2 regions of the Microbispora triticiradicis genome follow, and region 2 is predicted to be linked to the other one. Evidence: riboswitches for the same ligand, from Rfam matches in the RefSeq annotation. Region 2 holds a riboswitch; the other holds the start of a gene.

Region 1 (15,312 bases), on a different contig from region 2:
GGCCCACGTGCAGCCAGGTGGCCGAGGTCGCCGAGTTGGGGTAGTCGTCGGAGACGAACGTGTCGGTCTGCAGGGTCATCTGCATGTACGGGTCGATCGTCACCGGGTACGTCACGTCCGGCGCGTTCAGGAAGTCCATCGACGGCTTCAGCACCAGGACCGGGCCGTCGGAGCCCTTCTCGATCGCCGAGCCGACCTCCGACCTCCTGCCCGCGTCCGGTGAGTCGGCCGCCGCCGCGTCCCACATGTGCGGCGGCGGCGCGGCGGCGACCAGGTCACCCTTGCCCTTGCCGGCGTTGTCGACCAGTTTCAGCCGGTTTCTGGAGTCCTTGGACAGATCGGCTCCGGCCAGCTCGACCGGCAGCCGGATCTCCACCGGCGCGGTCGGCTTCTGCTTCAGCACCACGTAGTGCACGAACCCCCGGGGCTGCGCCTGCACCACCAGGTCCGCGCCGGGCGCGATGTCCGCCCACGTCGCGGTGTTGCCCGAGACCTGCGGTCTGCCCAGCGCGGTCGCCCAGCGCACGCCGAACCGGTGCTCGTCCTTGCCCGACCCCGTGACCAGTTCGGCCAGCGGGCCGCTGCCACCGGCCGAGATCTCCACCTGCGCCCCGGCCGCCGCCGCCTTCGGCTCCAGATGACCGTTCCGCTCCACCAAAGTGGTGTCGACCGGCGTCCACGCGCCGTTCTGCTTCACCCGCACCGGACCCGCGAAGATCTCCGTCCTCGCCGAGCCGTCCGGCAGATAGACCGTCGTCGAGTCCTCCGTACGCGCCGACAGGTCCTCGACCGGAGAGTTCTGCAACCGTGCCGACAGCGCCGCCGACGTCGCGTCCGGACGGTCGGAGACCGGAGCCGGGGGTGCCGGCGCCGCCTTGGCCACCGGCGCGGCGACCGCGGACGGCGGAACCACGAGCGTGGCCGCCACCGTGGCCAGACCGGCGACCAACGCCGTGAGCCGTGTTCGTCGCTTCACCTGCCGATTCCGAGCGGTGACAGCGAACATCTGCCGAAGAGGGGGGATCATATCGACGCTCCACAGGCCGGGGGCATACGCGCCCGACGCTACGGATCATCGACATACAGCCGACACATTTTCGACCTACGTCACCTATCCCGCCTCCGTTACAGCCATGGGCGGAGCCAGAGCTCATCGGCACCGTGCACGAAACGACGTCAAGTGTGCAGAAAAAGACAAGACACTTATGCCCGTTCCTTGCATGCTGATTCCAGCGGACACCGGGGAAGCCGTCGAAGCGAAAACCGCTCACCAGCCGCCATGCGCGAGGGGGACCGTGCTGTACGCGCTGCTTGGACCGTTCCTGGCCTTCGACGTTCAGGGCGAGGTCATCGCGGAGCTCACGCCGAGGCAGCGGCAGCTCCTGGCGTTACTCCTGCTCAACGTGAACATCGTCATGCATCGTGACAGGCTGGTCGACCTGCTGTGGAACGGTCGTCCGCCCGACTCCGCCCGCCGCAACCTCACCACCTACATCGCGCGCCTGCGCCGCCTGCTCTCCCCTCGCGAACCGGCGAACTCCGCGCTGCGGACGGTCGGCAGCGGCTATGTCCTTTCCGCACCCTCGGACTCCGTGGATGTCGACAAGTTCAATTACCTGACAATGCACGGAAGAACGGCCCGGGACAGGCGCGATTACCACGATGCGGCCGAACTGCTGGGCGGCGCCCTGCGGTTGTGGCGGGGCGACGCCCTGCTCGATGTCAGGCGCGTCGACGCACTCGCGGTGTGGGCCGATCGGCTCGACGAGGACCGGCGCACCGTCACCGAGGACCTGTTCGACGTACGGCTGGCAGCCGGGCAGCACCACGAGATCGTCAGCGCCCTGGCCCAGTGGGCGTCGACGCACCCGCTGCGTGAACGCCCTCACCGGCAGCTCATGCTCGCCCTGCACAGATCCGGTCGCACTCATGAGGCGTCCATGGCCTACCAGCGCCTTCACCGGACTCTCGTCGACCAGATGGGCGCCGGGCCCGCTCCCGGCACGCGGACCCTCCACCAGCGAATCCTGGCCGGCGACCCGGAGATCGGCCGGTCCCTCGCCTACGTGTCCACAGCCGGCTGAAGCACCACGCGTCCGTCCCCGGTCCGGCCGGCGAGGAACTGGAACAGCTTGACCAGTGTGAGCGCCGTGACCCCGGCCCTCAGCGGCAGGTCGAGGGCGGCACCGAGCGCGCGCAGACACGTGGCGCCCGCGTCGGCCATTCCCGCCGTCAGCATCAGGGCCCGATGAAGCGCCGCGAGGGTCGCCGCGAGCACGAGCGCTACGGCGACGGGAGGTCCGGGAGGGCGGCCTCGTGGGACCGGGTGGCCGGGCGTTCGTCCGGCCCGGCAGTCATCGCCCGGTGGGGATCCCGCTTGCTGCCTTTTGCACCGCCTCACGGCGAATCCCGATGATGTAACCGATTTCATAACATGCACGTGCATGTTCGCTGGGCATTCATGACTTTACGGAACGCAATGCCGAGTGGCCGGCAACACATCTACGGGCGGCCGGAAAACGCGTAATTTTGACGAATGAAGGCGGGGAGAGATATCGTCAAACGCCGATCAAAGCCGCCGTCGTCGGCGCGTTCACGCTGCCTTGCGCGAGGGGAACCGTGTTATACGCCGTGCTCGGACCGTTTTCGGCCATGAACGACCGAGGAGACGCCATCGCCGGCCTCGCCGCGAGACATCGGCAGCTCCTGGCGCTGCTCGTCCTTAATGCGAATATCGCGCTGCACCGGGACCAGCTCACCGCACTACTGTGGAATGGCCGTCCCACTATTTCGGCGCCGCGCAATCTTACCACCTACGTCGCCCAGGTGCGGCGGCGGCTCTCCCCCCGCGACCCCGGCCTTTCTCCGGTCCGTACGGTGAAGGGCGGATACCTTCTTTCCGTCCGACCGGGGTCCGTGGACGTTGCAGAATTCAACCAATGGGTGGCGCAGGGCAGAATCGCTCGCGAGAATGGCGATTACCACAATGCGGTGCGGTTGTTCGAGAACGCGCTGAGCCTGTGGCGGGGCGACGCCCTCCTCGATGTGCGGCAGGTCGACGGGCTCCGCGTGTGGGCCGAACGGCTCGACGAGGATCGGCGGGCGGCGACCGAGGACCTCTTCGACGTACGGCTGGCGCTCGGGCACCACCGCGAGATCGTCGGCGGCCTGGCCCAGTGGGCCACCCGGCATCCGCTGCGCGAACGCCCCCACCGGCAGCTCATGCTGGCCCTGCACCGGTCGGGCCGGACCCATGACGCCTTCGCCTCCTACCAGCGGCTGCGTCGCACCCTGGTCGACCGCCTCGGCACCGAGCCGTCCCCCGACACCCAGGCCCTCCACCAGCGGATCCTCACCGGCGACGCCTTGAGCGCCTTTCCCGCCCGTAGCCGCACGACTCCCAGAGGCATCACCCCTAGCGCGAACTAGGCACCTGAAAGCGGGCGACCCGGCAGGTTACGGGGACGGCGGCGAACCACTAGGCTGGCAGCGCACCGATCATCCCGTGCGGGAGAGCGTCCTGGCAGCCGGTCAGGGCCCCTGAAGGAGCAAGCCCTCCCCGCGAACCTCTCAAGGCAAAGGACCGCACGGGCCAGGTGACCTCTGGAAAGAAGGCCGCGAGGCCTCGCCGAAGGTGAAAGTCCGGCAAAGATCGGACGAAGCTCTCAGGCGCCGATGACAGAGGGGGAGGATGCCCGGTAGTTCAGTGCAGCATCCGTCCTTTCCGAGGTCCGCATGTCCCGATCCACCCCGCTCCGCGGGGTACACGAACGCCTTGGCGCGACCCTGACCGACTTCGCCGGATGGCAGATGCCGTTGCGGTACGGCAGCGAGTCGGCCGAGCACAACGCGGTGCGCACGGCCGCGGGCCTGTTCGACCTGTCCCACATGGGGGAGATCTTCGTCACCGGCCCGCAGGCGGGCGAGGCGCTCGACCACGCCCTGGTGGGCCACCTCAGCATCCTCGCTCCCGGCCGCGCCCGCTACACGATGATCGTGGACGAGGACGGCGGCATCCTCGACGACCTCATCGTCTACCGCCTCGACGAGGACCGGTACATGGTCGTCGCCAACGCCTCCAACTACGCCGTCGTGGCACGTGAACTGGCCGCCCGGTCCGAGGGGTACGACGCGCGGGTGACGGACCGGTCCGACGAGTACGCGCTGGTGGCCGTGCAGGGGCCACGTGCCGCCGAGATCCTGCGCGGGCTGACCGACGCGGACGTCGACGGCCTGAAGTACTACGCCATCCTCCCCGGTGTCGTCGCCGGCGCGCCCGCCCTGATCGCGCGGACGGGCTACACGGGCGAGGACGGCTTCGAGCTGTTCGTCCTCAACGAGCACGCCGTACCCCTGTGGGACGCGCTCGGCGAGGCGGGCCGTGATCTCGGGCTCGTCCCCGCGGGGCTGTCGGCCCGCGACACGCTGCGCCTGGAGGCCGGCATGCCGCTGTACGGCAACGAGCTGACCTCCTCGGCCACCCCGTTCGACGCCGGCCTCGGGCGGGTCGTCCGCTTCGACAAGCCGGGCGACTTCGTGGGCCGGTCCGCCCTGGAACGGGCCGCGCAGAACGGCGCCACGCGCCGACTGGTCGGGCTGGTGGCCCGCGGCCGCCGGGTGCCCCGCCACGGCTACCCCGTCACCCGGGAGGGCGCCGTCGTCGGCGAGGTGACCAGCGGCGCGCCGTCGCAGTCCCTCGGCAAGCCGATCGCCATGGCGTACGTCACCGAGGACGCCCTCCGCGAGGGCGGCCTGACGGTCGACATCCGGGGCAGCCATGAACCGGTCGACGTCGTCGATCTGCCTTTCTACAGGAGGAGCAAGTGAGCAGCATTCCCGAGGAGCTGAGCTACACCAAGGAGCACGAGTGGGTGGCCGGGATCGACGACGGCCTCACCGTGACGGTGGGCATCACGGAGTACGCCGCCGAGCAGCTCGGCGACGTGGTGTTCGTGCAGGTGCCGGAGGCGGGCACGACGGTGGCGGCCGGTGACGCGGTCGGCGAGGTCGAGTCGACCAAGTCGGTGAGCGACATCTTCGCCCCGGTCGGCGGCGAGATCGTCGAGATCAACTCCGCCGTCGTGGACGACCCCTCCCTGCTCAACACCGACCCATACGGCGACGGCTGGCTGTTCCGGGTGCGCGTGGAGGGGGAGCCGGAGGACCTGCTGTCCGCGGCGGAGTACGGCACCCTCACCTCCGGCGAGTCCTGACGGTCCCGGCCGCGCACGGGAAGGGCGACGATCAATGGCGATCAGCGTCTTCGACCTGTTCAAGGTGGGGATCGGGCCGTCCAGCTCGCACACGGGCGGCCCGATGGCCGCGGCGCACAGGTTCGCCCGCGGGCTGCACGAGGACGGACTGCTGGAGAAGGTCACCCGGGTCGAGGCCGTCCTGTACGGCTCGCTCGGCCTGACCGGCAAGGGTCACGGCAGCGACAAGGCGGTCCTGCTCGGCCTGTCCGGCGACAAGCCCGAGCTGGTCGACGTCGACACCGTCGACGAACGGCTGGCCGCGATGCGGGCGAGCGGCACGGTGACGCTGCACGGCCTCCGGGAGATCCCGTTCGTCGTCGGCGAGCATCTCGTCTTCGAGCGCAAGGTGTCGCTCCCCCACCATCCGAACGGCATGCGGTTCACGGCGTACGCCGACGAGGCCGTGCTGCGCGAGAAGGTGTACTACTCGGTCGGCGGCGGCTTCGTGGTGGACGAGAACGCCACCGGCGCCGACCGGATCAAGCCCGACGACACGGTGCTGCCGTACCCCTTCACGACCGGGCGGGAACTGCTCGCGCACTGCGCGGAGACCGGCCTGTCGATCTCCGGGCTGATGATGGAGAACGAGCGGGCCTTCGGCCGCACGCCGGAGGAGATCCGGGCCCGCCTGCTGCACCTTTGGGCCGTCATGGCCGAGTGCGTGCGGCGCGGGACCACCCGCGAGGGCGTCCTGCCGGGCGGGCTCAAGGTAAGGCGCCGGGCGCACCAGCTCCACCGCAAGCTCCAGGGCGAGGCCGACGGGGCCGACCCGCTGCGGGCGATGGACTGGATCACGCTGTTCGCGCTGGCCGTGAACGAGGAGAACGCGGCGGGCGGCCGGGTCGTCACCGCTCCCACCAACGGCGCCGCCGGGATCATCCCGGCCGTCCTCTCCTACTACACGCGGTTCCTTCCCGGCGCCGGAGATGACGGCGTCGTCCGGTTCCTGCTCACTGCGGGCGCGATCGGCGTGCTGTTCAAGGAGAACGCCTCCATCTCCGGCGCGGAGGTCGGCTGCCAGGGCGAGGTCGGTTCCGCCTGCTCGATGGCCGCGGCGGGCCTCACCGAGGCCCTCGGCGGCACCCCCGAGCAGGTGGAGAACGCGGCGGAGATCGGCATCGAGCACAACCTCGGCCTGACGTGCGACCCCATCGGCGGCCTGGTCCAGATCCCGTGCATCGAGCGCAACGCCGTCGCCTCGATCAAGGCCGTGACCGCCGCGCGCATCGCGCTGCGCGGGGACGGCCGGCACTTCGTGCCGCTCGACAAGGCCATCAAGACGATGCGTGACACGGGCAGGGACATGCTCGACAAGTACAAGGAGACCTCGCGCGGCGGCCTCGCCGTCAACGTCATCGAGTGCTGATCCCCCTTCGCGGGCGCGGACGGCACGCCGGCGGACGCCCAATAAGGTGGTGATCTCGCCGACGAGGAGGAGGGCCGTCACGTGAGGTGGCGCGAGGCGCTGCGCCCGCATCGGGCGTTCCTGGTCCTGCTGGCGGCGGGCGCCGCCCTGCGCGCGCTCGCCGTGCTCGGCTACCGGCCCGCGCTGTGGTTCTGGGCCGACTCGTTCGCCTACCTCAGCTCCGCCCTCGACCTGCGGCCCCTGCCGTCCCGGCCGTCCGGCTACTCGCTGTTCCTGTGGGCGCTCAGCCCTCTGCACAGCGTCACCGCGGTCGTGGTCGTCCAGCACCTGCTCGGCCTCGGCATGGCGGTCTGCGTCTACGCCCTGCTCCGCCGCCGTACGCGGCTGCCGGGCTGGGGGGCGGCGCTGGCCGCCGCGCCGGTGCTGCTCGACGTCCACCAGATCCAGCTCGAACACCTGGTCATGGCCGACCTGCTGTTCACCGCCCTGGTCGTGTCCGCGGTGACGATCCTGCTGTGGCGGCCCCGGCCGGGCGGATGGCTCGTCGTCGTGGCGCTGCTGCTGCTCGGGCTGGCGACGGTCACCCGGACCCTCGGGCTGCCGCTGATCGCGCTCGCGCTGCTCCCGGCGCTGTTCGCCCGGCGCTGGCGGACCGCGCTCGCCGGGCTCGCCGCCGCCTCGGCCGTCCTCGGCGGGTACGCCGTCTGGTTCCACGACGCCCACGGGTCGTACGGGATGGGCGGCAGCAGCACCTGGCTGTGGTCGCGCACGATGACCTTCGCCGACTGCGCGGTGATGAAGCCGCCGCGGGACCTCGCGGTGCTGTGCCCGTCGGGGCCCCGGCTCGCCGCGCCCGCCTACATCTGGGACGCCCGCTCCCCCATCCAGCGGGTCAAGAAGGACCGGGAGCGGCTGGCGGGCGAGTTCGCCTCGCTGGCGATCCGCAGCCAGCCGCTCGACTTCCTGGCGACCGGTCTGCACGACGCCCTGTGGGCGTTCGAGTGGGACCGCAGGCCGTACCCCTCCCCAGGGCCGCAGAGCGCGTACGTCTTTCCCGCCTCGGTGAAGCCGTTCACCTCCAAGGTGGCCTCCGGCGGCCGTACGGCGGCCGAGCTCACCACCGCCTACCAGGGCGCCTCGGGCGGCACGCGGGTGGCCGAGCCGTTCGCCGGATGGCTGCGCGCCTACCAGGAGCAGGGCTTCCTGCGCGGGCCGCTGCTGGCGGTGGTGCTGCTGGCCGGGCTCGCCGGGCTGCTCGCGCGGCGGTGGGCCGCGCTGCTGCCGTGGACCGCCGCGATGGTCCTGCTCCTGCTGCCGCCCCTGATCGCCGCCTTCGACCACCGTTACGTGGTGCCTGTCGTGCCGCTCGCCTGCCTGGCCGCCGGGCTGGCGCTCGGCGCCCCCGTGGCCCCCGTGGCCTCAACCGGCTCCTCCGCCCGGACCGCGGCCGGGGGCCGGAGACGGTCAGCGTCCGCGAACGTGCAGGCGGACGACGGCGGGCGCGTCGTCCCGGCCGACCGTGCGGCGAAGGCGTGAGACCGCCGACTCGTCCAGCCGTCTGATCACCTGCCGCAGGTCGGCCGATCGCTGCAGGGACACCGACACCCGCAGCCTGCCGTCCCCGACGACTCTGACCGACAGGCGGCCGATCCCCTCGACGCCCTTGAGCGCCACGCCGAGCATCGCGATGCCCGCGCCGGTGCGCCTGCCGAGCCGTCCCCAGCCGAGGGCCAGGACGAGCCAGCGGGTCGCGACCAGGGCGACCAGCATCGCCGCCCCGGCCAGCAGGGGGAGCGCCCACGGCCTGCCGCCGAGCACGCCCATGCCGACCGGCGGCGACCCGGGCCGCCGTGCGGCGGCCAGCAGGCCGAGTCCTCCCGCGACCAGCACCAGACCCACGAGGAGCAGTCCGACACGGTTTCCGAGACGCGGGCGCATGTCAGTTTCCCCTTCCCCGGAGCCGTACGACCACCTCGTGGCGGGCCTGAACGCGGAGGCCGGCCAGGCGGTCGCCCACGGCCGCGCCGACCTCGCGCAGCACCGCCCCGGTCCTGGCCGTGCCGGTGACCACGGTGACCTCGATCCGGCCGCGCAGGATGTGGACGTTGGCGCGCCGGACGTCCTCGACCTCGCGGGCCGAGGAGATGAGCGTGCGACGCAGCCCGACGCGGGTCAGGCCCATCGCGAGCAGCGGGTCCTCGCACCGCAGGGGCACGAGACGGGGACGGCCGGGCACGACGGCGAGGGCCACCAGGCCCACACCGAAGACGATCATGCCGACCGCGGCGAGCGGGACGGCCGGGTCGGCCAGGGTGAGGTTCAGCAGGCGGGGCGGCAGCCGCCAGGGCACGGGCACCCTGAGCATGACGGCGACGGTCTGGGCGGTGAGCGCCCAGCCGATCAGGGCGAGCACGGCGGCGACGACGATCGCGGCGGGAGTGCGTCCCGGCCGCAGGACACGTGCGACGGTGCGACGACCGGCCGTGCCGTCCTCCGGGACCGTCGTGCCGCCTCTTCCCGCACCCTCGTCGCTCCGGGCCCAGCCGGCGGGTCCGGAACGGATGGCGGTTCCGCCTCCCGTGGCGCGTACGGCGTCCTCGGCGTATTCCGCGCGCATGTCGCCGTCGGCGCCCGTGACGCCTCCGGCATCCCCGGTGCCACTGGTGGTGGTCCTGGCGCTCCTGGCCGACGAACCCGTCAGGATCTCCTGCAGGATGCTCATCAGCCGCTCACCCCTCCCGCGCACCGCGCAGGGCCCGCTCGGTAGTCACGCCCTCATGGGTATATCGGCGCCGCGCCGCGCCGGGCGGGACACCCGCCCGGATGGGCGATCATGGCGGCCTCCCGGCCGAGATTTTGCCTGGGCCAATTAACGTGAACCAGGCTCATGTACTCCGCGTTAGGCTGCCTCCATGGACGACCGGCAGCGCCTCGACCGGGCGACGGCCCACCTGGAGCCCCCCTTCGCGGTCCTCGACATGGACGCCCTGCGGTCGAACGCGGCCGGCATGGTGCGCCGGGCCCGGGGCAAACCGATCCGCGTCGCGAGCAAGTCGATCCGCTGCCGGGCCGTGCTGGAGCGGGTCCTGGCCATGGACGGCTTCTCGGGAATCATGGCGTTCACGCTGCCCGAGGCGTTGTGGCTGGCCTCCACCGGCCTGCGGGACGTGCTCGTGGCGTACCCGACGGCCGACCGGACGGCCCTGCGCGCCCTGGGGTCGGACGAGGCCGCGGCCCGGGAGATCACCGTGACCGTCGACTCGCCCGAGCACCTCGACCTGATCGAGAGCCTCCGGACGCCTCACCCCATCCGCGTCTGCCTCGACATCGACGCGGGTTTCACGGCCTTCGGCGGCAGGTTCCGCGCGGGCGCGCTGCGGTCGCCGGTCCGCGAGCCCGGGCAGGCCGCCGACATCGCCGCCGACATCGTCCGGCGGCCCGGGCTGCGCCTGGCCGGGCTCATGGCGTACGAGGCGCAGATCGCCGGGGTGGGCGACGCCGTCCCCGGGCCGTACGGCGGGGCGGTGCGCTGGATGCAGCGGCGGTCGCGCCGCCAGCTGGCCGTACGGCGCGGCCGGATCGTGCGGGCCGTACGGCAGGTCGCCGACCTGGAGTTCGTCAACGGCGGCGGCACGGGAAGCATCGAGAAGACCATCGCCGAACGGGCGATCACCGAGGTCGCGGCGGGGTCGGGGTTCTTCCACCCCCGGTTGTTCGACTTCTACCGCGGCTTCACCGGCCGGCCCGCGGCGCTGTTCGCCCTGCCGGTGGTGCGCCGGCCCTCGCCGGAGGTCGTGACCGTGCTCGGCGGGGGCTATCCCGCCTCCGGAGCGGCGGGACCCACCCGGCTGCCCCAGCCGTACCTGCCGCGCGGGCTCCGCTACCACCCGGACGAGGGAGCGGGCGAGGTGCAGACGCCCCTGCTCGGGGAGGCCGCGGCCGGGCTGCGCCTCGGCGACCGCGTCTGGTTCCGCCACGCCAAGGCCGGGGAGCTGTGCGAGCGTTTCCCCGTCCTGCACCTGGTCGAAGGAGATCGGGTGACCGAGGAGGTCCCGACGTACCGGGGTGAGGGCATGACGTTCCTCTGACGCCCTGCCCTCCGGTCTTCGTGATCGGTGCGGGCCGGTCAGCGGGACCGGCGGCGCAGCAGCACGATCGTCGCGCCGACCGCCACCACGATCCCCACGCCGATCAGCACCGGGGCGAGGCTGCGCGCCGGATACTCGCCTGGCTCGGCCTCGGCGTCCCCCGGGCCGTACGTCGTGATCCCGCGCGGCGTGCCCAGCACCAGGTCCTCCACGGACGCGACGAAGTCCATCGCGTTCGACTTGGCCTTCGCCACGCCGCGCTCGGCGACGCGCTTCGGGCTCACCCGGTCCGCGATGGCGTCGACCGTGCGAGCGAGCTCCGCCCGCGTGCGCTCGATCCTCTTTTCCAGCGCATCGGGATCGGTGTCCGCCATGCGATCCCCCTCCTGTGGTATTCGTGTGTGATCAGTCTGCCAGGTCCGGCGGTCGCCCCGTGCAGCGGCCGAGCCGGTAGTTTGGTTGTCGCTTGCCCGCCGATCGCCGCGGGTCACCTTTTCCGGAGGACGTGATGAGCAAGCTCCAGCCCGGCGACGCCGCGCCGGACTTCACCCTTACCGACGCCGACGACAACGAGGTCTCGCTGGAGTCCTTCCGCGGCCGCCGGGTCATCCTGTACTTCTACCCGGCGGCGATGACCCCCGGGTGCACCAAGCAGGCCTGCGACTTCCGCGACAACCTCGGCGCCCTGACCGAGCGGGGTCTCGTGGTGCTCGGCGTGTCCAAGGACAAGCCGGCCAAGCTGCGGCAGTTCCGCGAGCGCGACGCGCTCACGTTCCCGCTGCTGTCGGACACCGGTCTCGACGTGCACAAGGCCTACGGCGCGTACGGCGAGAAGACGAACTACGGCAGGACCGTGATGGGCGTCATCCGGTCCACGTTCGTCATCGACCCCGACGGAAAGGTCGAGAAGGCACTCTACAACGTGAAAGCCACCGGCCACGTCGCCCGCCTCGTGAAAGAGCTGGGAATTTCCTGATCCAGCCACGCCCACATCAGCCGCCGCCTCAAGCACTTCGGCATCGACACCTCCCACTTCCGGCGAACCTCGCCCAACAAGGGCAAGCCGTCGCCGCGTAGGTACCTGCCGACGGAGATCCTGGTCATGCGGCCCGAGGACTCGCCTCGGCAGAAGCCCACCAAGCTCCGGCGGGCGCTACAGGAAGTGGGAGTCCTCTACCGGTGCGCAGACTGTAAGATAGACGGCACTTGGCAGGGTCGATCGCTCACATTGCACATCGACCACGCCAACGGAAACTGGCTGGACAACAGGAAAGAGAATCTGAGATTTCTCTGCCCGAACTGCCATTCTCAGGCCGAGAATTGCGCGGGAAAGGGAAGAGGAAAAGGGGTCGTAGTCCAACGGCAGGAGACCGCGGCTTTAGGTGCCGTACAGTGCGGGTTCGAATCCCGCCGACCCCACCAGGATTCAAAGAAAAATAGCGGCGCATTCGATGCGGCGACACAAGGCGATTCTGCCGGTGCCAGGAAAACGGCGCCCGCGAAAATGGCCGCGATGGTTTCGGCGGACGACCTCGCATTTCTCGAACGATATGTCGCGCGGAAGAGGCCCCCTCCCGGTCCTCCGCGATCCGCACGGCCATCGCTCTGCTGCGTGCTCGGAGTGAGCGGGAGTGACGTCGTGCGGAGACTTCCACGGTGGCGCCGAAAGGCCAGTTGTTCGACCGTGGCCGCCTGCTGTTGGGGCGTCTGTCACGCGGCGTCCCTAACGTGCCCGTCATGAGAAAGCTTTCGATCACGTTGGGTGCCGCCGCGCTGGCCCTCGGGCTGTCGTCCCCCGCCATGGCCGTTCCCCGGCCCGCGGACTTCGGCCAGGCGACGCTCACGGGATTCGCCGTCCTGCCCGCCGAGACCTTCGTCCCCGGCAGCGAGCCCTCGGGGTCGGCCATCGGCGCCGGGCCGTTCAACGGCATCGCCGCGCCCTTCTCCGGGCAGCCCGTCCAGGGTTTCAGCGGCGTCGTCAGAAGAGGTGACGGCACCTACGACGTGCTGTCCGACAACGGCTACGGCAACAAGGCCAACAGCGCGGACTTCCTGCTGCGCGTCCACCGGATCAGGCCCGGCCTCAGGGACGGGAGGCTGAAGGTGCTCGGCGGGTTCAACCTGAGCGACCCCGACAAGCGCGTGCCGTTCGCCCTGACCCGGGCGGACCGCGTGCTCACCGGCGCCGACTTCGACGTGGAGTCGATCGTGCGGTCGTCCGACGGCACCTACTGGATCGGCGACGAGTTCGGCCCGTTCCTGCTGCACTTCTCGTCCTCCGGGCGGCTCCTCCGGGCTCCGATCCCGCTGCCCGGGGTCAAGGCTCCCGAGAACCCGGACCTGAACGGCGGGCAGCCGAACATCCGCAGCAGCAAGGGGTTCGAGGGCATGGCGCGCTCGGTCGACGGCCGTCACCTCCACCCCCTGCTGGAGGGGACGGTGGATGGTGACACCCCCGGCGACCTGCGCATGTACGACTTCGACCTGCGCACGGGCCGGTACGGCTCGACATGGCGGACCTATCGGCTGGAGTCACCGTCGAACGCCATCGGGGACGCGATCTCCGTGGACGACAACCGTTTCCTGGTCATCGAGCGGGACAACGAGCAGGGTGACGCCGCGGCCTTCAAGCGCGTCTACCTGGCGGACGCCGCCGACCGCGACCACGACGGGCGCATGGACAAGACTCTCGTCGCCGACCTGCTGAACCTGGCCAACCCCAGGGGTCTCGGCGGCTTCGGGCGGACGTTCCGCTTCCCGTTCCAGACGATCGAGGACGTGGCCCTGCTCGACGACCACACGCTCGCGCTGCTGAACGACAACAACTTCCCGTTCTCGTCCGGCCGCACGGCGGGTAAGGCCGACAACGACGAGTTCATCACCGTACGGCTGGCGCGGCCCCTGCACGCTGACCGGCGCGCGCTCCAGTGATCCTCGGCTGATCCGCCGGGCCCCGTGACCCGTGGCCCGGCGGTGGTTCCGCGGACCCGGTGAGCATCGGGCCTACCGGGAGAACATGCAGGCGCGTGCCGGCCACCACGTCGGCACGCGCCTGCCGGAAACGACGTCTCAGCCGTTCGGCCGGCAGACGATGCCGGTCTCGGTGCGCCGGCACCACTGGGGCAGACGGCCGTCCTCGCCGCCCGGGAGGTTCCCGCCACGGGGAAACAGGCCGTCCTGATCGCCGCCGGCCTCCCGGGTCGCCCCGGCGTGCGTCTGATCCCAGATCAGACTGGTGGCGGCTACGACGCCACCGCCGAGGAGCGCTCCGACGAGCGCCGACGCGATGCCGACAGTGATCAGCCGCCCGGTCTGGCCACGCGGCAGCCGCTCCGTCAGGCGTCCGCCCAGGCCCCCCGGCGACCGGACGGACTCGCTTCGCAGGGCCCCCACGGGATGCGTAGCCGCTTCCCGCCAGCCGGGGGCCCGCCACCCGGCCCCTCCCGGGCCGAACGCGGACCCGCCGCCCAGCGGAGGGATCGAGGTGGTGCCCGGCGGAAGGATCGCGGGCCTGCCCGAGGGAAGGGCGCGGCGCGCGTTCGCGTAGCCGGCCGGACGTGGTCCTGGGGCCCCCGGCGATGTGCCCGCGGGGCCGACGAATGAGGGCGGTCCGGGAGGGCTCGCAGGACCGGGCGGAGCCGACGCTCCACCGGCCTGGGCCGTACTCCCGGGGCTGGTCCAGGGACTGGCCAGAGGGCTGGTCAGGGGTGAGATCGACGTGGCCGGAGGCGGCGGAGGAACGGCACCCGGCCGCGTCGCGGCGGCCTCGCCCGGCACGGCACCCGGCAAGGGCACGGCGCCCGCCGATGAAACAGTGCCCGCCTGCGGAACCACGTCCGCCGGTGCGACAGCGCCCGCCGGTGAAACGGTGCCCGGCTGCGGAACCACGTCCGCCGGTGCGACAGCGCCCGCCGGTGAAACGGTGCCCGGCTGCGGCATGGCACTCCCCTGCGGCACGATGCTCACCTCCGTTACAGCACTCCCCTGCGGCATGGCGGCCGACTCAGGGCGCGGGCCGCGCGGCTCGTCCTCAGCACCGCGCGGCACCGCGTCCTGACCCGCCATTCAGATCTCCCTTTACCCCGCTTCCAAGAAGCGTTCCCGGTAACAAGGATGCGCCGTGATCCGTAAGAATCGCGTAAGGGCCGCCGTCGACTGCGACCTGAGTCGTACGGCGGTATCCGTCGCAAGGGTGAGACCTTTGTGAACAGCCGATACGTATCGTTGGGTACGTGTTCGGCAGTATGCGCGCCTGGACTCGGCGCCACAGCAGGATCGTGGACACGCTGGCGATCTTCCCGCTGGCGCTCTTGTGCGTGTCGACGGTCGAGGCGTTCAGTCGCACCAGCGGGATGATGCACGCGCGGCACGTCGGCGTGCCCGTGCTGCTGCTGCTGTCCGCCGCTCTCGTCGTGCCGCTGCTGTGGCGCCGCAACCACCCGCGTGAGGTGTTCGCGGTGGTGTCCGTGGTCAGCTTCGCGCAGTGGCTGCTGAACATCGCCGTCCTGCCCGCGAACCTGGCGGTGCTCGTCGCGATGTACGGCGTCGCCGCCCGCTGCCCGCGGCGGTGGGCGCTGGCCGCCGGGGTGGTCGCCGAGGGAGG
Region 2 (15,312 bases):
GCGGGCGACGGGCGGGGCGGCTTCATCGTCCCGGAGTTCGGGCCGACCCTGGACGGCCTGGCCGTCTTCCTACGTCTGCTCGGCCTGGTCGCGCGCACCCGGCTGTCGCTCAGCCAGATCGACGCCCGCATCCCCGAGGCCCGGCTGCTGAAGCGGACCGTGCCGACGCCGTGGGCGCACAAGGGGGCCGTGATGCGCTCGGTCGTCGAGGCCGCCGAGGGCCACCGCCTGGACACCACCGACGGCGTCCGCGTCGTGGAGGAGGACGGAAGCTGGGCGCTCGTGCTGCCCGACCCCGCCGAGGCCGTCACCCACCTGTGGGCCGAGGGGCACGACGTGGACGGCGCGCAGGCCCTCCTGGAACGCTGGGCCCACGTGGTCGAGCAGGCCGCCGGCTCCTGCTGACCCCCGTCTCCCTCTTTCGTGATCAGGATGGGATGCTGGGGATGCATGTGTCGGGATGGACCTTGAACCTCCGTGGGCTGTAGCGTTGGTCAGTCCACGCCCGGCCGCGCTTCTTGACCTTTGTGCCTGATCAGCGTAAGTTGCGGCATTCGCAGTTCGAGCCGGACCCGAGCAGTTGAGCAGTCCCCAGCAGTGAGCCAGTCCCGAGCAAGTCGTGAGAGTCGTGAGAGAGGCCGAGCCGTTCGATGCCCAGCGTCTACTGCACGCAGTGCGGTCATGCCAACCCCGAGGATGCCCGTTTCTGTTCACGATGCGGTTCGCCGCTGAGCGCTCCGGCGCCCGTCGCAGCCGATACCACCTCGACGATCTCCCTGGAGGCGCTGGAGGCGGAGACGGGCCAGACGCTGCTGCCGGATCGGTCGGCGATCGAGCAGATGCCGCCCGGCACGGCTCTCCTGGTGGTCATGCGCGGCCCGAACGCGGGCAGCCGTTTTCTGCTCGACAGCGATCTCACTACGGCGGGTCGCCACCCGGAAAGCGACATTTTCCTGGACGATGTAACCGTGTCCAGGAGGCATGTCGAGTTCTACCGCCGCGGCGGCCAGTTCACGGTCCGCGACGTGGGCAGCCTGAACGGCACCTACGTCAACCGTGAACGCATCGAGGAGTCTCCCTTGCAGGGCGGCGACGAGGTGCAGATCGGCAAGTTCCGGCTGGTGTTCCTCACGCGTGGTCCTGGAGGGCTGTGATCGGTGAGGAGGAGCAGTCATGAGCGCACAGGCCGTACGGGCGTTCATGAGCATCGGGGAGGTCCTCGGCCTGCTGCAGGCCGAGTTCCCCGACGTGACCGTCTCCAAGATCCGTTTCCTGGAGGGTGAGGGGCTGATCGAGCCCCAGCGGAGCCCTTCGGGCTACCGCAAGTTCACCTACAACGACGTGGAGCGCCTGCGGTACATCCTGCGGGCCCAGCGTGACCAGTACCTGCCGCTCCGGGTGATCAAGGATCAGCTGGACGGGCAGGCCGCGCGCCCGCAGAGCGTCTCGGACGGCCCGCCGGCGGTGCGTCTCAGCAGGGAGGAGCTCATCGAGGCCGCGGGCATCGACGAGGAGACCCTGGCCGAGATGGAGAGCTTCGGCCTGGTCGCGGCGGTCGCGCGCCGCTACGACGGCGAGGCGCTGGAGATCGCGCGCAGCGTGGGGGCCCTGTCGCGGTTCGGCCTGCGAGCGCGGCACCTCAGGGCGGTGCGGGCGCTGGTGGAGCGGGAGACCGGCCTGATCGAGCAGGCGGTGGCGCCCGTGCTGCGCCGGAAGGCGCCGGGGGCGATCGCGGAGGCCGACGAGACCGCTCGCGAGATGTCCGGTCTTCTCCAGGAACTGCACAATGCGTTGCTGCGTGGCAGTGTTCGCGGCGTTCTGGGACGGTAATGGGGTGCTGATGGGGCGGTGACCGGCACATCCGCTCCCTGGTGGGTGTTACGTTGAATGCCTGGTGATATGCCGCGACGCTTGAGACGGAGCCGCCCGTGTTGCAGATGGAGGTCGTGGGGGTTCGCGTTGAGATGCCCACAAACCAGCCGATCGTGCTCCTGAAGGAGGCGAGCGGTGATCGGTACCTGCCGATCTGGATAGGCATGACCGAGGCGACCGCCATCGCGCTGGCTCAGGCGGAGGAACCCCCGCCGAGGCCGCTCACCCACGACTTGTTCCGCGATGTGCTTGAGGCGTTGGGGGTGCGGTTGCGCACCGTCAACATCGTCGCGCTCCGCGATGGGATCTTCTTCGCCGACCTGGTGTTCTCGAACGGCGTGGAGGTGAGCGCCCGCCCTTCGGACTCGATCGCGCTGGCGTTGCGCACGGGGGCGACGATCTACGCGAGTGAGGACGTGATCCAGGAGGCGGGTGTGAGCATGCCCGACGACCAGGAAGACGAAGTGGAGAAGTTCCGCGAGTTCCTGGACAAAATCACACCGGAAGACTTCGGGCGAGCGGGCTGACGTGCCGCACCATTTCGGGAAATTACGCTTCACGACGCGCCGGACGGGGTCGTTGACTGACGATGGCCCCGGTCCTACGGTGCAAGGGAAACCACGGTTGTAATTCACGAACCCCCAGATCAGACCGTGGGATGAGAGAAAGCCGGAGGTCCGCAGTGGCGGTCAGCAGCGGCGAGGGTAGGTCGGCCGGCCAGCACGACCCGGTTCGGCGGGAGGCGCGCGAGCGCGCCGGCGAACAAGGCCTGCTGTTCGACGAGCAGCCGACGGCGCTGCCCGAGAACATCGGTTACCGTGGCCCGACGGCGTGCGCGGCGGCCGGGATCACCTACCGGCAGCTCGACTACTGGGCCCGGACCGAACTGGTGCTCCCGACCATAAGAGCAGCTCAGGGGTCCGGGTCGCAGCGACTCTACAGCTTCCGCGACATCCTCGTCCTGAAGGTCGTCAAACGTCTCCTCGACACGGGGGTCTCGCTCCAGCAGATCCGCACCGCCGTACGGCACCTGCGCGACCGGGGCGTCAACGACCTGGCCCAGATCACCCTGATGAGCGATGGCGTGAGCGTCTACGAGTGCACCAGCGCCGACGAGGTGATCGACCTGCTGCAGGGCGGCCAGGGCGTGTTCGGCATCGCGCTCGGGCGGGTCTGGCGCGAGGTGGAGGGTTCCCTGGCGGAACTGCCCGGTGAGCGCGCGGAGTCCGCTCCGGATGCGGAGGGGGATCATCCGGCCGACGAGCTGGCCCGCCGCAGGAAGGCCCGTAAGATCGGCTGAGAAACGGGTACAGAGGAAGTAACCGGGTAGAGTGGACACGGCCGACGACCTCGTGCGGGAGAGACCCCTGAAGTTGCAGGGGCGCCGAAGGAGCAAACCTCCCCGGAAACTCTCAGGCATCCGTACCGCACGGACGAGGCGACTCTGAAAAGCAGGCCCGCCCGCCAGGCGGCGCCTCACCGAAGGGGAAAGCCGGGCCGGGCGGCCCGGTGAAGCTCTCAGGTCCGATGACAGAGGGGGAGACCGCATCACGGCCGGTCGCGCTCACAGGCGCGAGGCGGCCGCCGCAGGTCTCGACCCGCCCAGGAGGCCCCTGTCATGACCGACCGCTCGACGCTTCAGGATCTTTCCGCCCCGCCCTTCGCGACCCGTCACATCGGTCCTTCGGACGCCGGCCGTGCCCGCATGCTGGAGGTCGTCGGCTACGAGTCGACGGCCGACCTGCTCGCCGTGGCCGTTCCCGAGGCGATCCGCACGCGGGGCCCGCTGAACCTGCCGGAGGCGGCGGGGGAGGCCGAGGCGCTGGCCGAACTCCGCGCGCTCGCGGCCCGAAACCGGGTGCTGACCCCGATGATCGGCCTGGGGTACCACGACACGATCACTCCGGGGGTCGTCCTCCGCAACGTGCTGGAGAACCCGGGCTGGTACACCGCGTACACGCCGTACCAGCCGGAGATCTCACAGGGGCGGCTGGAGGCCCTGCTGAACTTCCAGACCGTCGTGTCGGACCTCACCGGCCTCGACGTCGCCGGCGCGTCCCTGCTGGACGAGGCGACCGCCGCGGCCGAGGCGATGACGCTGGCCCGGCGCGCGAGCAAGGTCAAGGCGGACGTCTTCGTGGTCGACGCGGACGCGCTGCCGCAGACCAAGGCCGTGCTGGCGACCCGCGCCGAGCCGCTCGGCATCACGCTGGTGGAGTCGGACCTCGCGGGCGACCTGCCCGAGTGCTTCGGGGTCCTCGTCCAGTATCCGGGCGCGAGCGGCCGGGTGGCGTCCTTCCGGGCGCTGGCCGAGCGGGCGCACGCCGCCGGCGCGCTGCTCGTCGCGTCGGCCGACCTGCTGGCGCTGACCCTGCTGGAGCCCCCCGGCGAGCAGGGCGCCGACATCGCCGTCGGCTCCTCCCAGCGCTTCGGCGTCCCGCTGGGCTACGGCGGCCCCCACGCGGCGTACATGGCGGTCCGTGAGGGCCTGCAGCGGCAGATGCCGGGCCGCCTGGTCGGCGTCTCGGTGGACGCCGACGGCCGTACGGCATACCGGCTGGCCCTGCAGACCCGCGAGCAGCACATCCGGCGGGAGAAGGCCACCAGCAACATCTGCACCGCGCAGGTCCTGCTCGCGGTCATGGCCTCGATGTACGCCGTCTACCACGGCCCCGACGGCCTCCGGCGGATCGCCCAGCGGGCGCACCGCCACGCGGCCGTCCTCGCCGCCGGGCTGCGCGAGGGGGGTGTGGAGATCGTCCACGACGAGTTCTTCGACACCGTGCTCGCCCGCGTGCCGGGCCGGGCGGAGCACGTCGTGGCCGCCGCCGCCGAGCGGGGCGTCAACCTCCGCCTGGCGGACGCCGACCACGTCGGCGTGGCCTGCGACGAGAAGACCGTCGTCGGCCACCTGCGGGCCGTCTGGGAGGCGTTCGGCGTGCCGGGGATCGTGGTCGAGGACCTCGACCGGGCGACCTCCGACGCGATCCCCGCGAACCTGCAGCGGACCTCCGGCTTCCTCACCCACCCGGTCTTCCACTCCCACCGGTCCGAGACGGCCATGCTGCGTTACCTGCGGCGGCTGCAGGACAAGGACGTCGCGCTCGACCGCTCGATGATCCCGCTGGGCTCCTGCACGATGAAGCTCAACGCGACCACCGAGATGGAGCCGGTCACCTGGCCGGAGTTCGCCGCGATCCACCCGTTCGCGCCGGCTGAGCAGGCCGAGGGGTACGCCGAGCTGATCGCGACGCTGGAGGGCTGGCTGGCCGAGGTCACCGGCTACGACCGGGTGTCGATCCAGCCGAACGCCGGCTCGCAGGGCGAGTTCGCGGGGCTGCTGGCGATCAGGTCTTACCACCGCTCCCGGGGCGAGGACGGCCGCGACGTCTGCCTCATCCCGTCGTCCGCCCACGGCACCAACGCCGCCAGCGCCGTCATGGCCGGCATGCGGGTGGTCGTGGTGGCCTGCGACGAGAGTGGCAACGTCGACCTGGGCGACCTCGCCGCGAAGATCGACAAGCACCGCGACGCGCTCGCCGCGATCATGGTGACGTACCCGTCCACCCACGGCGTGTACGAGGAGACGATCGTCGAGATCTGCGAGCGGGTCCACGAGGCCGGCGGGCAGGTCTACGTGGACGGGGCCAACCTCAACGCGCTGGTCGGCCTGGCCCGGCTGGGCGAGTTCGGCGCGGACGTCTCGCACCTGAACCTGCACAAGACCTTCTGCATCCCGCACGGCGGCGGCGGGCCCGGCGTCGGCCCGGTCGCGGTCAAGGCCCACCTCGCGGAGCACCTGCCCGCGCACGTGTCGGCCTCGCCGTACGGCTCGGCGGGCATCCTGCCGATCTCCTGGGCGTACGTCCGCATGATGGGCGGCGACGGCCTCCGGCAGGCCACCGAGCAGGCGATCCTGTCGGCCAACTACCTGGCCCGGCGCCTCGCGCCGCACTACCCGGTCCTCTACACCGGCCGGGACGGCCTGGTCGCGCACGAGTGCATCGTCGACCTGCGCCAGATCACCAAGGAGACCGGCGTCACGGTGGACGACGTGGCCAAGCGGCTGATCGACTACGGCTTCCACGCGCCCACGATGTCGTTCCCCGTCGCCGGGACCCTCATGATCGAGCCGACCGAGAGCGAGGACCTGGCCGAACTGGACCGCTTCGCCGAAGCGATGATCGCCATCCGGGACGAGATCGCCAAGGTGGCGTCGGGCGAGTACGACAAGGCCGACAACCCGCTGCGCAACGCGCCGCACACGGCCGAGTGCCTCACCGCCGACGAGTGGGCCCACCCCTACTCGCGGGCCGTCGCCGCCTACCCGGTGCCCGGCCTGCGCGACGACAAGTACTGGCCGCCGGTGCGCCGCATCGACCAGGCGTACGGCGACCGCAACCTCGTCTGCTCCTGCCCGCCCATGGAGGCGTACGAGGACTGACCGGTTGCGCATGTCGGCCCCGCCCGGAGGCCGGGCTCGTTAAGATCGCGGATGCACGCTCCTGTCCCTGCGACCTCTGCGAGGCCACCTCATGACGGCCATCGACCCCGGGCGGCCCGACCGGCTCGACCAGGCGCACCGGCTCTCCGAGACGGGCGACCTCGACGCCGCGGCGTCGATCTTCGCGGAAGTCGCCGCGGACGAGGAGGCACCCGACCGCGCCGAGGCCGCGGCGGGCCTGTCGGCCGTCGTGGAGCACATGGCGGAGCGGCTGCTCGCCGAGGGAGAGCCGGAACGGGCGGCGGACGTGCTGCTGGAGGCGCTGTCGGTGCCCGCCGTGGCCGACCGGGCGCGCCTGCGCGTGCTGCTCGGCATCGCGCACCTGGAGATGGCCTGCGCCCAGTTCGCCGGCGCGGTGGAGGAGGGCCGCGGGGAGGGCCCGGACGCCGAGACCGGTGCGCTGGCGATCGAGCTGCTGGCCCGGACGCTGCCCCTGCGGGGGCGCGACGCCGACGCCGGGACCGTGTGGCGCTACGGCCTCGACCACCCCGACCGGGCGCTCGCCGAGCAGGTGCGGCTGCGCCTCGGCCGGGACGTCCGCCCGGTCATGGAGAGCGTCGAGGCCTGATCGGGGACCGAACGGCCGGTGGTCCGCCGGCCGGCCCCCGTCGGTCAGCGTTGGGTGCGGCGGCTCAGCGCGTACGCCAGGTTGACGGCGACGATCCCGCCCCAGGCGAGCAGCAGCCCCGGCCCGCCTGAGGTGCCCGCCGCGATCCCGGTCAGCGGGATGCCGATGCCGAGCGAGCCCAGGGCCACGCCCACCGCGCTGTCCTTCGGGCGCCTCCCGGGAAGCGGCTGGTGCCCGATGTGCGCGGCGACCTCGTTCCGCACCCGCGCGGCGATCTCCACGTCGAGCTTGTCGAGGAACGAGTCGACGAGCGCGTCCTCGTACTCCGGGCCGAGGTCCCGGCGGGCCGCGATGACGGCGCGCAGGTCCTCCCGGGTCGTCTGCGTCCCCGCCTGCGGCGGCGGCCTGTAGCCCTGCCCGGCGGCGGGCGGTTGCGATGCGATCTCCGGCACCATGACATTCTGGCCCATACTCGCGAGCCCTGCCATCCTCCGAACGGAGGGTCCGCACCTCCTGCCGGGGACGGAGCCGATACGGTCACCGGCATGGGAGTCGCGCTGGAGATCGAGACCCCGCACGGCCCCGCGCTGGCCGAGGTGGAGGAGGCCCCCGGCGCCCGGCTGCTGCTGGTGCTCACGCACGGGTCCGGCGGCGGGGTGGACGCCCCCGACCTGCTCGCCGTACGGGACGCCGTGCTGCCGGCGGGGGTGACGGTCGCACGGGTGGTCCAGCCGTTCCGGCTGCGCGGCGCCCGGGCGCCGGGATCGGCCGTCAAACAGGACGAGGCGTGGCTGGCCGTCGTCGCCGCGCTGCGGGCCCGTCACCCGGGCCTGCCGCTCGTCCAGGGCGGACGGAGCAACGGCGCACGGGTCGCCTGCCGTACGGCACACGAGGCGGGGGCCGGGGCGGTGGTGGCGCTCGCCTTCCCGCTGCACCCGCCGGGGAAACCTGATCGGTCGCGGGCGGACGAGCTTCGGCAGGCCGGGACCCCCGTGCTCGTGGTCAGCGGGGATCGGGATCCGTTCGGCGTGCCGGACGAGAAGGACGCCGCACGTCTCGTGGTCCTCCCGGGGGAGGGGCACGAGTTCAGGAAGAACCCCGCCCGGGTGGGCGAGGAGGTGGCGCGGTGGCTGCTGCCGTGGCTGCTGGAGCAGGAGGCCTAGGCCGCGCTGATGGCCATGTCGGTGGGGCGGTGCGGAGCGATGACGCCGCCGTCCGGCAACAGCTCGCCGGTGTCCTCGAACAGCACGACACCGTTGCAGAGCAGGCTCCAGCCCTGCTCGGGGTGGCAGGCTACCGTTCGGGCGGCTTCTCGGTCCTTCGCGTCCGCGGTGGGACAGGCCGGTTCATGAGGGCACATCGCCGGGGCTCCCCGTGTTCTTTATCGTTCGTCTTACGTTCGTGTGTTCCGCCGGGCGTCCGCCGCGCCGTATGACGTACGACACATCGGACTACTCCAGTCTGCGGTTCGGCCCCATCCGCATGACATAGTCCGTTCGGGGCATTTCCGCCGGTCGGGCTGGGGACCCGACCACACCCCCCGAGCGGTCTCACACACACTGATGTGACCTAGTACACAAGAATGCCCCATTCGAGATAACGCTCCAACCTCGACACGCCGACCATCGGGTAACCGGGAGGCCACAGCTCCGGTGTCAGCCCCCGTGCCGGACGCCGAGACCGCTGATCAGCGCGTCGAGGCCGTGCTCGAAGTCGCGCTCGCCCTCGGCGGTGCGCGCGTCGCGCACGGTCGCGTCCGGGTCGGCCCACCCCGACCGCTGGACCTCCACCGCGACGCTGCCGAACACGTACGCCCGCAGCGCCCGCACCGCCGCCTCCGGGTCGTGCGCGCCCGCCTCGCCCAGTTGCTCGGTCTGCTCCCTGATCGCGATCAGGGCCGAGCCCTTCGGCGGCTTGGTGAGGGCCAGCGACAGCACGCCGGGGTGTTCGAGCAGCGCGGCGCGGCTCGCCCGGGCCCAGGCGCGGGCCCTGTCCGGCCAGCCCGGCGCCTCGGCCGGGTCGACGCGTACGGTCGTCACGTGCTCGGCGAGCGCGTCCATCAGCGCCTCCTTGCCCCGGGGCAGGTGGTGGTAGATGGCCATCGCCTCCACCTGGAGGGCGTCGCCGAGCCGGCGCATGGTCAGCCGGCGCAGGCCCTGGCCGTCGGCGATGTGCAGGGCGGCGTCGATGATCCGTTCCCGGGACAGCGGCACGGGTGGTCGCTTGGCAGGCATGGCGATCATGCTGCCACAGCTCTCCTTACTTCGTAAAGGGCGGCGCACCCTGCGGTACGAGGCCTCGCGCGGACCGCGTACGCTACCGAGTGCATGACTTGACTGCACACGTTGGATACCTAAGGGGTCGACGATGGCGTTTTTCCGTCCGCGGGTGAGCCGGGAGGCGGAGGTCCGCTACCACGCGGATCTGGAGATCCGGCGGAACTTCGGCGACGTGCTGGAGAAGATCCGGGTGGCGCAGCGGCGGTTCCAGGAGGCGAAGGCGGCCGGGGCGCCGCTGCCCGTGCTCCGCGAGGCGGCCCTGGGCCTGGACACCGCGCTGACCGAGGCGCTGCGCGCCGCCGAGGCGGGGCAGCGCGCCACCTTCGGGGTGAAGTCCTACGACAGCAGGATCGCGCGGCGCAAGGGACGGGCGACGCCCGACGGCGCGCTCTGGACCGACGAGGTGAACCGCCTGCGCACGATGCGCGAGGCGCACCGGCTCAGCGGCATCCCCCGGGTGCCCCGCGCCGGCCGGACGGGCGACCCCGCCCGCCTGACCCCGCGGGACGTGCGCGGGGGCCTCGCCTCCGCCCGCGGCTGACCGCCCGCTCCTGAGAAAGCCTTACGGCCCGCACCCCCGAGGGGCGCGGGCCGTACGAGTAACCTGATCAGCTGGCCCAGTCGAGCAGGGGCCGGGTGTTGCTCGGGTGGCGAAGCTTGGACAGCGACTCCTTCTCCAGCTGGCGGATCCGCTCCCGGGTCAGGCCCAGGTGCTTGCCGATCTCGTCCAGCGTGTGGGGCTTGCCGTCGGCCAGGCCGAACCGCAGGCTCATGATCTTGGCCTCACGCGGCGACAGGTTGCCGAGCACGCCCTTGAGCTGCTCGGCCAGCAGCTGCCGGTCGACCACCTCGGACGCCTCGGGCGAGTCGACGTCCTCGATCAGGTCGCCGATGCGGGTCTCGCCGTCCTCGCCGATGGTCGAGTCGAGGCTGATCGGCTGCCGGCTGGTGCGCAGCAGCTCCTCGATCTGGTCGGGCGTCTTGTCCAGCTCGGCGGCGAGCTCCTCCGGGGTGGGCTCCCGGCCGAGCCGCTGGTGCATGTCACGCTCCACGCGGGACAGCTTCGACAGCATCTCCAGCACGTGGACGGGCAGCCGGATGGTGCGGGCCGAGTCGGCGAAGCCGCGCTGGATGGCCTGCCGGATCCACCACATGGCGTACGTGGAGAACTTGTAGCCCTTGGTGTAGTCGAACTTCTCGACCGCCCGGATCAGGCCGAGGTTGCCCTCCTGCACCACGTCGAGCAGGGCCATGCCCCGGTCGGTGTACTTCTTGGCCACCGAGACCACCAGCCGGAGGTTGGCCTCCAGCATGTGGTCCTTGGCCCTGCGGCCGTCCTCGATGGCCCACTCCAGGTCCTCGCGGACGTGCGCGGGCAGGTGGTCGCCGCTCTCCAGGGCCGTCTCCAGCTTGTACTCGGCGTACAGCCCGGCCTCGATGCGCTTGGCCAGCTCCACCTCCTGGGCGGCGGTGAGCAGCGTGCGGCGGCCGATCGACTTCAGGTAGGTGTGCACCGAGTCGCCCATGACCGAGGAGGTGTCGTCGAGGTCGAGCGGCTCGTTGTCCGCCGCCTCGGTCTCCGCCTCGGCGCCGGCGACCTCCTCGTCGAAGGGCTCCTCGGCGGCGGTGCCGGCCGTGGTGTCGGCCGCGCTCGCCTTGGCCGTCCGCTTCTTCGCGGCGCCGCCGCGGGCGGGTGCGTCCCCGGCGGCCTGCGCCGCGGCCTGGGCGGCCCGGCGCGACTTCCTGGCGGGCGCCCTGCCCGGCGCCTCTCCGGAGGTCTGCGTGGACGTCCGCGCGCCGGCGGTGAGACCCGGCTCGTTCTCGGCGGCCAGGTTCACGCCCGCCTCGGTGAGCTCGCGGAGAATGGAGCGGCCCTCCACGGGGCTCACGCCGGCCTCTGCGAAGGCCTCGCGCAGCTCCGACAGGGAAAGGCGGCCCTGTGCACGGCCGCGCTCCAGGAGCCGGTCGAGCGTCGTCGGGGTCACCTCGCGCTCGTGCGAGTTCGCCACGGCGGTCCGGGGCATGAAGACACCTCCTCCTTGCGGAGTTCATCGTCGATTCGGGGTTTCAAATGCTTGTGATCGGGGCGCGGCGTCCGGCGGCTCAGCGCACCAGTATCAATAACGCTCTCGTGCCCGGTTTGTTCCCAGACCCCGTAGGGCAGGTCTTCCGATTCGGCGTGCGGGCCGTTTCCTCAGTCGTTGGGCGTGACGATGTTGATGCTGAGCTCGGGCACCGGCATCGGGCTCGCGTCCTCCAGACGCTCCGGCGTCCAGTAGCCACCGACCTGTTCCGGGTCGTCGGTGAGGACCCTGGACACCACGGAGGGGTCCTGGGGATCTTCGGTGGGGGTGGGGCCGAGCTTGGCGGCGGGGGCGTTCTGCACGACCTTGTCCAGCCGGGCGGCGAACGCGGCGGCGGTCACGGAGGCTCCGCCCAGGATGACGAGGCTCACGAGGACGGCGGAGGCCATCATCTTGTGGGCCGGTGTGAGCCGGATCGGTCCCATGCGGCGTCCCCCTTCCCCTGCTCTCGGTCGACGCCCCTGCTTGTATGACGCACAAAGGTCAGTCGCGGTTCCGGTTCCTGAGAGCGACCATATCCGGTTTGCCGTTCGGCAGCAGGGGAATCCGGGGCACCAGCTCGACCGCGCGTGGCGCGGCGTAGGCGGGCAGCCGCTCCTTGGCGAAGGCCCGCAGGTCGTCCAGCCCGACCTTCAGCCCGGTCCTCCCGGTCACGACCGCCACCACGATCTCGCCCCATTCGGGGTCGGGCCTGCCCACCACGACCACGTCCCGTACGGCCGGGTGCCCGGAGAGGACCTCCGCGACCGCGCCGGCCACGACCTTCCGGCCACCGGTGTTGATCACATCGTCGGCGCGGCCCAGCACCGTGAGCCGCCCGTCCTCGACGGAACCGAGGTCGGAGGTGACGAACCAGCCGCCGTCGAGGTGCGGCTCGTCGCGGAGACGGTAGCCCGACAGCAGCACCGGGCCCGCGATCCGCACCCGCCCGTCGCCGCCGATCGCGACGTCCACGCCGTCCAGCGGCACGCCGTCGTACACGCACCCGCCGCTCGTCTCGCTCATGCCGTACGTCGTGACGATCCGGGCGCCGGAGGCGCGGGCCTCGGCCAGCAGGCCGGAGGGGGCGGCGGCCCCGCCGAGCAGGATCGTGCGGAAGGCCGCGACGTCCGCCCCGGAGTCGAGCATCCGCCGCAGTTGCGTGGGGACGAGGGAGACGTGGTCAGCGCCGCTCGCGGCCACCGCGGCGGGGGAGAAGCGCGGGTGGACGATCGGCTCGGCGCCGCACAGCAGCGACCGGACGAGCACCTGCGCCCCCGAGATGTGCGAGGGCGGCAGGCAGCACAGCCAGCGGTCGCCCTCCCCGGCCCCGAGCCGGGCCAGCGAGGCGCGGGCCGACGCGAACAGCGCGTCCGCCGTCAGCTCGACGCCCTTGGGCGCGCCGGTGGAGCCGGACGTCGCGATGATCAGCGCCGCGTCCGACGGCACGCCGTCCGGCTCACGCCGTACGCCGTCGGGGGTCACCACGTGGGTGGGGCGCATCGCGGCGAGCGCCGCCTCCAGCGCGGGCCGCGGCAGGTCGGGGGAGAGCGGCAGCACGGCCGGCCCGTCGCCGGTCAGGGCCCGCCGCACCGCGTCGTACAGGGCGGGACCGGCCGGCAGGACGAGGGCGTGAACCGGGCGATGTCCTGGACGGCTGAGCACGGTCGTAAGGTTAGTCCCGGCGCGGTGGCGGGAGGCGACCGCCTGCTGGTGACGACGTACCGGTGACGACGAAGGAGCGGGTGTGACGAGCGGGGTCGACTGGAAGCGGTCGGGCGAGTACGAGGACATCTTCTACGAGACCGCGGAGGGGATGGCGAAGATCACTATCAACCGCCCCGAGCGGCGCAACGCCTTCCGGCCGACGACTCTGTTCGAGCTCCGCGACGCCTTCAACCGGGCGCAGGAGGACACCGAGGTCGGTGTGATCATCTTCACCGGCGCCGGCGACCAGGCGTTCTGCTCGGGCGGTGACCAGAAGATCCGCGGCGACGACGGCTACGTGGACGACAAGACCCACGGCGTCGGGCGGCTCAACGTCCTGGACCTGCAGGTGCAGATCCGGCGCTGCCCCAAGCCGGTCATCGCGATGGTGGCGGGCTACGCCATCGGCGGCGGCCACGTCCTGCACGTGTGCTGCGACCTGACGATCGCCGCCGACAACGCCAGGTTCGGCCAGACCGGCCCGAAGGTCGGCTCGTTCGACGGCGGGTACGGCTCCTGGCTGCTGGCCGAGACCGTGGGCCTGAAGCGGGCCCGCGAGATCTGGTACCTGTGCCGGCAGTACGACGCCGAGACCGCCCTCCAGTGGGGCCTGGTCAACGCCGTCGTCCCCCTGGAGCGGCTGGAGGAGGAGACCGTCCAGTGGGCCCGCGAGCTGCTGGAGAAGTCTCCCCTCGCGCTGCGCATGCTGAAGGGCGCGCTCAACGCGGTGACCGACGGCGCGGCCGGCATGCAGCAGTTCGCCGGCGACGCCACGCTCCTCTACTACATGAGCGAGGAGGCCCAGGAGGGCCGCGACGCGTTCAAGGAGAAGCGCAAGCCCGACTTCGGGAAGTTCCCCCGCCGGCCATAGGGCGTGGTGTGACGGGGTTTGCCCCGTTGTGTCGTACGCTGACGGCTTCGGGAACGGGAGGAGACGGGCGGTTGGACACGAACCGGGCCGGCCGGGGCGTTCGGGAGGCGCGGCGGTGAACCCGGCGACCGCCCTCGCGACCGTGCTGATCGACGAACTGGTGCGCTGCGGGGTCACCGACGTGGTGCTCGCCCCCGGCTCCCGGTCCGCGCCGCTGGCGCTCGCCGCGCACGCCGACTCGCGGGTGCGGCTGCACGTGCGCGTCGACGAGCGCTCGGCCTCCTTCGTCGCGCTCGGCCTGGCCAAGCGGTCCGAGCGGCCGGTGGCGCTGGTCTGCACCTCGGGCACGGCGGCGGCGAACTTCCACCCCGCCGTCATCGAGGCGTCCGAGTCAGGCGTGCCGCTGCTCGTGCTGACCGCAGACCGCCCGCCCGAACTGCGCGGCACCGGCGCGAACCAGACGATCGACCAGATCAAGCTGTACGGATCGGCGGTGCGCTGGTTCGCCGAGGTCGGCGTCCCCGAGGACCGCCCCGGCCAGGTGGCCTACTGGCGGTCGCTCGTGTGCCGGGCCTGCCAGCGGGCCGCCGGGCCGCCCGACCCCGGGCCGGTCCACCTCAACGTGGCCTTCCGCGAGCCGCTGATCCCCGACGGCGACGCGTCGTGGTGCGAGTCCCTCGACGGGGACGCCTCCGGCTCGTGGTTCCGGGCGCGGGTCGCGCCTCCGTCCGCCGCCCTGCACATCCCGCCGACCCGGCGCGGGGTGCTGGTCGTCGGCGACGGCGCGGCGAACGTGCGGCGCTACGTCGCCGCCGCGGGCATGGCGGGCTGGCCGGTGCTGTCGGAGCCCAACGGCGGCGGCCGGTACGGCGACCACGCCGTCTCGGCCTACCACTTCCTGCTGGGCGACCAGGAGTTCGCCGACGCCCACCGGCCGGACGTGGTGGTCACCCTCGGCCGCCCTGGGCTGTCGCGCCCGCTGCTGTCGTGGCTGCGGCGGGCCGAGGAGCACATCGTGGTGGCCCCCGACCTCACCCGCTGGCCCGACCCGACCCGGTCGGCCACCCAGGTCGCGCAGGCCGTGGAGATCCCGATCGCCGCGGGCGGCGACGCCTGGCTGCGCTCCTGGCGGCACGCCGACCACGTGGCCCGCGAGGCGATCGACGCCGTGCTCGACTCCTCCGGGCTGACCGAGCCGCGGCTGGCCAGGGACCTCGCCGAGGTGCTGCCCAACGGGTCGCTGCTGTTCTGCGGGTCGTCCATGCCGATCAGGGACCTCGACCAGGCCATGCGGCCCCGCAGGGGACTGCGGCTGATGGCCAACCGGGGCGCCTCGGGCATCGACGGCCTGGTCTCCACCGCCGTCGGGGCCGCGCTCGCGCACAACGGCCCGGCGTACGCGCTGATCGGCGACCTCACGCTGCTGCACGACCAGAACGGACTGATCC

Evidence for each region. Region 2 has a riboswitch for glycine ahead of gcvP (aminomethyl-transferring glycine dehydrogenase). Riboswitches for the same ligand answer to the same signal wherever they lie in the genome.
Region 1: another riboswitch for glycine. It lies ahead of gcvT (glycine cleavage system aminomethyltransferase GcvT); the one in region 2 lies ahead of gcvP (aminomethyl-transferring glycine dehydrogenase).

What each region holds. Positions count from the first base shown of each region.
Region 1 is NZ_VANP01000010.1:34,385-49,696, forward strand. Features, by position in the region: gene FED44_RS24235 (DNRLRE domain-containing protein) at 1-976, opposite strand, end outside; gene FED44_RS24240 (AfsR/SARP family transcriptional regulator) at 1,296-2,084, shown strand; gene FED44_RS24245 (hypothetical protein) at 2,063-2,278, opposite strand; gene FED44_RS24250 (AfsR/SARP family transcriptional regulator) at 2,653-3,429, shown strand; glycine riboswitch at 3,499-3,596, shown strand; glycine riboswitch at 3,597-3,692, shown strand; gene gcvT (glycine cleavage system aminomethyltransferase GcvT) at 3,736-4,827, shown strand; gene gcvH (glycine cleavage system protein GcvH) at 4,824-5,213, shown strand; gene FED44_RS24265 (L-serine ammonia-lyase) at 5,248-6,621, shown strand; gene FED44_RS24270 (hypothetical protein) at 6,703-8,157, shown strand; gene FED44_RS24275 (hypothetical protein) at 8,086-8,559, opposite strand; gene FED44_RS24280 (DUF6286 domain-containing protein) at 8,561-9,343, opposite strand; gene FED44_RS24285 (amino acid deaminase/aldolase) at 9,534-10,709, shown strand; gene FED44_RS24290 (DUF3618 domain-containing protein) at 10,748-11,083, opposite strand; gene bcp (thioredoxin-dependent thiol peroxidase) at 11,218-11,685, shown strand; tRNA gene FED44_RS24300 (tRNA-Leu) at 12,055-12,131, shown strand; gene FED44_RS24305 (esterase-like activity of phytase family protein) at 12,447-13,640, shown strand; gene FED44_RS24310 (hypothetical protein) at 13,779-14,102, opposite strand; gene FED44_RS24315 (sensor histidine kinase) at 14,942-15,312, shown strand, end outside.
Region 2 is NZ_VANP01000004.1:305,130-320,441, reverse strand. Features, by position in the region: gene FED44_RS12875 (mannose-1-phosphate guanyltransferase) at 1-405, shown strand, start outside; gene FED44_RS12870 (FHA domain-containing protein) at 651-1,154, shown strand; gene ftsR (transcriptional regulator FtsR) at 1,174-1,830, shown strand; gene FED44_RS12860 (bifunctional nuclease family protein) at 1,929-2,399, shown strand; gene FED44_RS12855 (MerR family transcriptional regulator) at 2,555-3,172, shown strand; glycine riboswitch at 3,218-3,310, shown strand; gene gcvP (aminomethyl-transferring glycine dehydrogenase) at 3,491-6,316, shown strand; gene FED44_RS12845 (hypothetical protein) at 6,408-6,944, shown strand; gene FED44_RS12840 (hypothetical protein) at 6,989-7,396, opposite strand; gene FED44_RS12835 (alpha/beta hydrolase family protein) at 7,490-8,107, shown strand; gene FED44_RS12830 (DUF5999 family protein) at 8,104-8,304, opposite strand; gene FED44_RS12825 (TetR/AcrR family transcriptional regulator C-terminal domain-containing protein) at 8,600-9,187, opposite strand; gene FED44_RS12820 (hypothetical protein) at 9,312-9,764, shown strand; gene FED44_RS12815 (RNA polymerase sigma factor) at 9,832-11,247, opposite strand; gene FED44_RS12810 (hypothetical protein) at 11,418-11,732, opposite strand; gene FED44_RS12805 (AMP-binding protein) at 11,791-12,951, opposite strand; gene menB (1,4-dihydroxy-2-naphthoyl-CoA synthase) at 13,034-13,864, shown strand; gene menD (2-succinyl-5-enolpyruvyl-6-hydroxy-3-cyclohexene-1-carboxylic-acid synthase) at 13,980-15,312, shown strand, end outside.